One region of the Neobacillus sp. DFD-2R genome, then DNA from elsewhere that is predicted to be linked to it. Evidence: riboswitches for the same ligand, from Rfam matches in the RefSeq annotation. Region 1 holds a riboswitch; the other holds the start of a gene.
The links. Region 1 has a riboswitch for lysine ahead of AC3ANV_RS10105 (amino acid permease). Riboswitches for the same ligand answer to the same signal wherever they lie in the genome.
Positions count from the first base shown of each region.

Region 2: linked by a shared signal. The riboswitch ahead of dapA (4-hydroxy-tetrahydrodipicolinate synthase) and the one ahead of AC3ANV_RS10105 (amino acid permease) in region 1 are both predicted to bind lysine.

Region 1 covers NZ_CM173228.1:2,017,657-2,021,848, reverse strand. Annotated here, with positions in the region: gene AC3ANV_RS10115 (DMT family transporter) at 1-270, opposite strand, end outside; gene AC3ANV_RS10110 (YitT family protein) at 439-1,254, opposite strand; lysine riboswitch at 1,585-1,774, shown strand; gene AC3ANV_RS10105 (amino acid permease) at 1,873-3,339, shown strand; gene AC3ANV_RS10100 (hypothetical protein) at 3,601-3,870, opposite strand; gene AC3ANV_RS10095 (SHOCT-like domain-containing protein) at 3,876-4,192, opposite strand, start outside.
Region 2 covers NZ_CM173228.1:3,428,635-3,432,826, reverse strand. Annotated here, with positions in the region: gene AC3ANV_RS17210 (acyl-CoA thioesterase) at 1-311, shown strand, start outside; gene dapA (4-hydroxy-tetrahydrodipicolinate synthase) at 522-1,409, opposite strand; lysine riboswitch at 1,539-1,718, opposite strand; gene AC3ANV_RS17200 (D-2-hydroxyacid dehydrogenase) at 1,884-2,816, shown strand; gene AC3ANV_RS17195 (hypothetical protein) at 3,062-3,337, shown strand; gene AC3ANV_RS17190 (YybH family protein) at 3,769-4,161, shown strand.

The DNA.
Region 1 (4,192 bases):
GGAAGCTGAAAAACAAATCGGAGCATAAAATAATCCGAAGCCGACAGAGCTCCAGATAAACCATGCACCCGGCTGCTTTTTCATTTCACTTAGCAGTGATTTAAGGTTTCTTCTACCTATTACGATTATTAAGAGAAATGGTACCATAAAGAAATACCTTAATGAAGAACTCCAAATCCAACTTCCTCCTGCCAGGTCCATCTTCCTGTTAAGAATAAATGTAAATGCAAAAAAGAAAGCGGCAAAAATGCCTAATATAATGGACCGCATTGATTCCCTTCCCTTCTTTTTTCTGTTTCAATTCCAACCCTTTTTACTATAGCCATAGGATTTTTATCCATTATTTTAGTATATCAGAATTCAGAATTATTTGTTGATACTAAAAAAATCGATTTAATAATTAACTGAAATAAAAATAACCCCATTCCGGGGTTATTTTTATTTCGGGCTTGGTCGATGAAAAAGCCCCATAACTTCTATCGTTTCAGTAATATTAACGAATGCATCTGTGTCGACCTCCGAAATGAGGTTCTTTACTTCATTTAGTTCATAACGGGAAATTACAGTAACTAAAATATTACGTTTATCATTCGAATAACCGCCAACACCATCCATGATTGTTAAGCCTCTATACAAATTGGTAAGCAAATGCTTCCTCATTTCCTCACCCTTATTGGTAATAATCATGATTGTCAGCTTCGCATGATCAGTGTATATGGTATCCACAACTTTTCCGGTTACATAGATGGAAACTAATGTATTAAGCGCCGAATCCCAATTAAACAAAAAGCCACTGATTACGATAACAACTGCGTTCATACCCGAAAGCAAAACACCGATTGGAAAGTCTCTTTTTCTCGCAATAATCATACCAATGATGTCAAATCCGCCAGTTGATCCTGAACAACGGAAGACAATCCCTACCCCCAGTCCTGTTAAGGCACCACCGAAGATCGAAGATAGAATTGTATCCTTCGCAATTTCATGGACAGGAACTAAATATAGACCTAAAGATATAATCAATACAGAAAAGATTGAATTCAAGACAAACTTTTTGCCAATCATTTTATATCCGATAATTAATAACGGAAAGTTCAATAGGAAGTTTGCCAGCCCTGTATTAAGAGGAGTAATCATCCCCAAAATCATTGAGATCCCGCTTAGCCCACTACTTAACACTTCATGGGGGATTAAGAAAAGGTTAAATCCCACTACAACGATAAGGGATCCGATAATAATTCCAATAAATCTCACGGAAAAGTCCTCCTCACACCTGCCATATTTCTTTTAGAAAATAATACCGATTCTTATCGCTAATGTAAATTTAAAAGTTTTTTATAATAATAATAAATTATCTGTCAATTACAATTTTGTTGCTTCTTTACCCATTTCCCACTCGTTTTTTCAATACAAACTAAAGATTAACTTGATTCTTAAAGTGAATATTTATACACATAAAATCAATATTCATGCTATAATATAATTTTGCTCTGTTATATTTTTAACGAGAATACATTGACAATTTTACAATAGTATTTATACTTTAGGAGTATATTAATTTCATATCATAAATCCTCATCAAACCGATGAGGTAGAGGTCGCGGTTTTTATTAGTATAACGGATGAGATGCAGAGATATCCCTGACTCCGTTAGAAAGGAAAAGCTGCCGAAGTGTGCTTTCATCTCTGGAAAAGCATGCTGGGGCTGTCTCCAAATAGGAACAGAACTGTCACGTTTGGCCCTGCCAGCCATTCGTGTTGAGCTATCTTTCGGAAGGTATGATGCGGGGTATTGACAATGCCATCGATTCTACTTCGATGGTATTTTTTATTCCAAACTCCTTCCAAAAATAAATAAAAGGAGTCAAGACAATGCAAACTGCACGTGTAATAAAAGAAAGTTATACACCTAAAAATGAAGCAACGGAATTAAAACGAAGCTTAAAAGCTCGTCACCTTACAATGATTTCACTGGGAGGAACAATTGGTACCGGTTTATTTCTTGCCAGTGGTGGAGCTATCCATTCTGCCGGTCCCGGAGGTGCCCTTCTTTCCTATCTTGTAATTGGTGTCATGGTTTATTTTTTAATGACCAGCCTTGCCGAAATGGGTGCCTATATGCCTGTTGCAGGAAGCTTTAGCACATATGCAAACAAATTTGTAGATCCTTCCCTCGGCTTCGCCCTTGGGTGGAATTACTGGTATAACTGGGCGATTACAATTGCTGCCGAATTATCTGCGGTAACGATGATTATGAAGTTCTGGTTTCCGCATACTCCTTCATTTATATGGAGCGCAGTCTTTTTAATCATTATGTTTCTATTAAATTATCTTTCTGTAAAGGGTTTCGGGGAGGCTGAATACTGGTTCTCACTTATTAAAGTAGTTACCGTTATTATCTTTGTTATTGCTGGTGCATTGATGATTTTTGGGATTATGGGTGGTCACGTAATCGGCTTTAAAAACTTCACGATTGGCGATGCACCATTCCATGGCGGCTTTATGTCCATGCTGGGAATCTTTATGGCAGCTGGCTTCTCCTTCCAAGGAACAGAACTTTTAGGGGTTGCTGCAGGAGAAACGGATGACCCGTCCAAATCAATTCCTCGTGCTGTAAAACAAGTATTCTGGCGTATTCTTTTATTCTATGTATTAGCTATCCTAGTAATTGGACTTTTGATTCCTTATACAAACAGTTCTTTGGCAAATAGTGATGTAAGTGTATCTCCTTTTACACTTGTTTTTCAAAAGGCAGGAATTGCCTTCGCTGCATCTGTTATGAATGCTGTCATTTTAACAGCAGTATTATCTGCAGGAAATTCAGGAATGTACGCTTCAACTCGTATGCTGTGGGATTTAGCACGTCAAGGCAATGCACCTAAATTCCTTGGTAAATTAAACAAAAATGGTGTACCCGTTAATGCATTAATTGTCACTTCGTTAGTAGGTACGCTCGCATTCCTTGCTTCTTTATTTGGAGATGGCACTGTTTATGTATGGTTATTAAACGCTTCCGGAATGTCGGGATTTATCGCATGGCTCGGAATTGCCATTTGTCATTACCGTTTCCGGAAGGCATATGTTGCCCAAGGTAAAGACTTAAACTTATTACCTTATAAATCAAAATTCTTCCCATTTGGACCAATCTTCGCTTTTGCTGTCTGTGGATTTGTTGTTTTAGGACAAAACTACTCAGCATTTATGGGAGATCATGTCGATTGGAATGGCGTTTTAGTTTCTTACATCGGTTTACCATTGTTCCTGATTTTATGGCTTGTCTATAAATTTACGAAAAAGACAAAGGTTATTCCTTTACAGAAATGTGATTTATCAAATTAATTACGCTAGCACGCAATTGCGCGTGCTATTTTTTTATCCCATAAACTCAGAAAATTTCGAATGTTTTATCCATTTTATTAATTCCGCGGATTTTTTATCTTTACCCGCGAGTTTAGTCTTTAATTCCGTGTGGATTTACGATAATTCCGCCTCCTTTAAAGATATTTCCACAAAAGCAGAGCTCTTAACCCTGAAAATAAAAAATATTCCTATTTCATATTAGAAAGAAAAAAGCATTATCCCCAAACAGGAAATAATACTTTAAAGCCTGACTATAACCTCAGTTCCATCATTTAATTTGGTTTCAACTAAAATTAATCCTTTATGCTCTGAAAGAGCCTTCAACAATGGTTTTAAATCTTTCCTACTTATTTGCGGTACTTTAAAGTCTTTTCCGTCTTTCTCAATCGCCTTATTGGCATATCTAATCATTCTTTTTGATGTAAGAAGACCGCTTAACATGTTTAAGAGCTGGTATGGGACTGGAACGGTAAATTTTTTATCCTTGATGCTAATTTTCACCTTTATCATTAGCATCACTCAATGATAACGAATACTTTTTCGCCTTTGGCAGAGGTAATATCGACGATTTGTCCGTCCACTTCATTTTCAATGGCTTCAATTAACAGATCAATATTTATATCCTTTACATATTTTTCAGCTTCGGGGATTTTCTCAGCAATGCTAGTGCCGACTTTTAAAACAGCTTTAACAAGTTTTATTGGCAAATTAACGTTTACATTGTCACCCACCTCTGAGGCAACTCTAATTTTTAGCATTTTATTGTTGTAAGGAGATTCTTTACTTAATTTATCTGCTTTATCTTTTCCCTGCAACACATCGATCAATTCAG
Region 2 (4,192 bases), 1.4 Mb from region 1:
ATTCCTATGTAACATGGACAGGTACGTCATCAATGGAAGTGTTCGTAAAGATTATTGCTGAAAATTTAAAAAGCGGTGAACGTAAGGTGGCAGCAACTGCTCTATTAACATTTGTCGCACTTGATGAAAATAAACGCCCGGCGCGTGTTCCACAAGTCATTCCGGAAACAGCGGAAGAGAAAAAATTACATGAAACAGCACCTGACCGAGCAAAAATGCGTAAAGAAAGAAAACAAAAAAGTAAAGAACTGGCAGAGTTTTTAACAACGAATTATCCATGGGACGAAAATGCTTTAAAGGAATTCGTTTAGCGGACTGTCCGCAATGAAACTTTCTGATAGGAATTTAATCAGAGTTGAGCAAAATACTATTTAAAAACACATGGTGCTTTTGACTTACCTGGCGAAATGTGAATTATAGATAGCAAAAAATAGGCTGCCTTCATTCCAAATCATTTTGGAGTGATGCAGCCTATTTTTTCTTGTATTCCTTAAGGAATACAAAAAGCAATTTTAATCGAATTAGATAAGTACTTCTGTTTTGTCAGCTGCAAGAATACTTTCCAGCGCCTTTTTTTCTGCATCATTTATTGGAACCAATGGTAAGCGGACACCGCCAACATTGATTCCGGTCATATTTAATGCTGCTTTTACAGGTGTTGGATTTGGTGCGGAAAATAATGCTTTCATTATTGGAAGCAGTCTGCGATGCGCTGAAGCAGCATCCTGGAGATTGCCGTTTTTAAAATTACTAATCATTTCTTGCATTTCATTCCCAATGATATGGGAAGCAACGGAAATAATTCCGGTTCCGCCGATCGCTAATACCGGTAAAGTTAAACCATCATCACCACTGTACAATGTAAAGTCATTTGGGGTTTGGCTAATGATGTCTGACATGGCATCCAAGTTACCGCTTGCTTCTTTTATGGAAACAATATTGTCAATCTTCGAAAGACGGACAATGGTCTCTACAGACATGTTAACAACGCTTCGTCCCGGGATATTGTAAAGCATAACCGGTAATCGTGTTGATTCGGCAATCGCTTTAAAATGTTGATATAATCCTTCTTGAGACGGTTTGTTGTAGTATGGAACGACGAGCATAATCCCATCCACTCCTGCTTCCTCAGCAAGACTTGTTAAGCTGATGGAGGCTTTCGTGTTATTTGATCCAGTCCCGGCAATAACCGGAATTCTACCATCGACAACCTCTACAACAAATTTAAACAACGCTACTTTTTCTTCTGTTGTTAAGGTAGGGGACTCGCCGGTGGTACCGGCAATAACTAATCCATCCGTTCCATTAGCAATTAAATAATTGACTAAAGCTCTCGTCGCGTTAAAATCAACCTCGCCATTTTGATCAAATGGCGTAACCATTGCAGTTAAAATCTGGCCAAAATTCATAATTTCTCACCCTTTTAATAGATTTTTAAAATTAGAGGTGGTGGTTAAGGCCGTTCAAAATCAACGCAAAAAAGCAACAACGAGGGTTCGCTGTTGCAGTAGAAACATTCAATAAAAACAAGTTCCCATGCGTGAGATAGCCCTCCATATAGTTTCCTATATGACAGTTCAGTATTTCTTCAATAGCTGAACCAGCTTCAAGAATAATGAGAATCTTTTAGCTTCGGCAAATTCCCCTTTCCACAATCGTCAATGGATCTCATTATCCTCACATTGCGTACTAATGGTCTTTGCGCCTCTATCCTCACTTCAAAAGGTTTGAAGTAAGAAAAATATTTAATTGTATGTAATATAACAGGAAATTCCTTTTAATACAAGGGTATTTGGATATCTTTTATCTAACTTTATTTTTTGGGTTTTTATATAATGAAGAAATTAGTCACTCGTGTAAAATAAAATAGAGGTGGGAAAAGAATGATAGTAAATAATATCCTAGTGGTTAGCCCAATGTACAAAGAACTAAAGACTTTAATAGAAAAGGAAGACTTCCGTCAAAATTTTCGCTATAAGCCTGAGGATGGGCTTACCCAGGCTGATTTAGGGTGGGCCGACGCTTTAGTTTCTTTCAATTTAAAATCTAATTATGATTATAGTCATGTAAAATGGGTACACTCCCTGGGTGCGGGCGTTGACCGTTTTTTATTTAAAAAAGACTGGAAGGAAGCTGTTTTACTAACAAGAACCATTTGTTCCTTTGGACAAAGAATTGCAGAGTATTGTTTAAGCTACATCCTGAAAGATTTACAGTTTCACGACCAATTTCATGAAATAAAGCGCCAAAATAAATGGCAGCCCATAACTCCGAAGTTATTGAATGAACAAAAGGTCATGATCTATGGAACCGGTGAGATTGGACAAAAAACGGCTAAGATTTTGGCTGGACTTGGAGTAGAAGTATACGGTGTATCTTTAAGCGGGAAGGAAAAAGATTATTTTCACGAGGTTATGCCGGCTTGTTCCCATTTTTCACGATTAAGTGAAATGAATTACATCATTAATACCTTGCCATTAACCGAACAAACAGCAAATTTATTCGATGAGAATCTCTTTTCACATTTATCAAATGCAGGACTTATTAATGTGGGAAGGGGTGCATCCCTTGATGAGGAAGCCTTACTAAATGCTTTAAATGATAATCATGTCAGATTTGCCGTTCTCGATGTATTTTCACAAGAGCCGCTTCCCGAGAATCATCCATTTTGGAATCATCCAAATATACATATCACCCCACATATTTCTGCTGTAACAACACCTAATGAGGGTGCTGCATGTTTTATCGAAACACTGAAAAACATTGAAGAAAATAAGCCCCTTCATAATAAGGTGGATACAAAAAAAGGCTATTAAATTGTTTTTTGTAAAAATGAAGAAGAGAGTACTCATTCGTTGGTGAGTGCTCTTTTTGGATTTTCAAAACGAATTTAATAAAGTTTATTTATCAGAAACCATGTTTGTCTTCCTAACAAGATGATTGAATGGAAAGGGTATTCTTGCCATAATCAAAAAACATACTAATATATTCGATTGGAGGTACTGATTTTCAAAAGCCAATCATACACTTTATACACTTATTAATGAGAGGAGGAAATACGTTGATTAGCAGCAAATGGGAGGTAGCGGATTTTCTTACAAACTTCGAGACATTTGCCTATTGGAATGGAGAAAAATTTTATCTTACCCTGGAAACTGAAAATCCAAAGGGGACACTAACGATTATGAAGTCGCAAGACGGAAATTTTTTTTACCATCGAAAAAATGAACTTTATTGGGATCTGAAAGAAATTATTGTTGATACTGACATTTTGTCAGATATCATCTGGGTATTCAGGACGGCTATTTCTAAATCGATTAAAGAAATCGTTGTTTAATTTTACTTTCCTGCAAAAAAGTCTGTTAACCTACAATGTTACTTCAGTTATTTTTCATTTAAAGCTTACTTTCCCCATATCAAATAAAATTCCATTGCCGCATTTTTAAATAAATGCTCGTTCGTTTTGTACGTTTTTCAACCCATTGGCAGAAATCCTGTAATATGGTGCTCGTATCGGTTAAGCAAATTCTTAAAAAGCTATTCGGTGTATAGGCTCCTTTTGCGACGAAAACGCTAGGAGCTTTTTATTTTTTGGCTATGTTAAAGGTTATTTTTGATTTAGCTCACTATGTTGATTGGAGCGGAAATCAAAAGGCAAATTTAACAGAGCCTATTTTTTTTAAACAACAAAAACCCATATTTTGGTTGTATAATTTGATTAGAAAATAAAGAATAGTTTTACAAAATAATTATAAATCGGAGGTAGTTATGCTAAATGAGGAACTGAAACAATTAATAAAAAATGCAGACAATGCAATAAATCGTGAAGATTTTGATAAATTAATGGATTTCTATTCAGAGGATGCTGTCCTTGTTGTAAAACCGGGACTGTTAGCTAAAGGAAAAGAAGAAATCCGCCGGGCATTTGAGGCTATTGCTGATTATTTTAATCATAGTTTACTGGTTAATCAGGAGAAGATGGCATTTATTGAAGCGGGTGATACAGTATTAGTTATAGCAAATGCAATACTTAGTGCCAATCAAAAGACTGATTCGGAATTTTCTATGGAAAGAATTGCAACTTATGTCTTCAAAAAAGATTCTAAGGGAACTTGGCGTTGTATAATTGACAATTCTTATGGGGCGGAATTACTTGAATAATCCGGTTCCCGCCTTAAAAAATTGCCCGAAA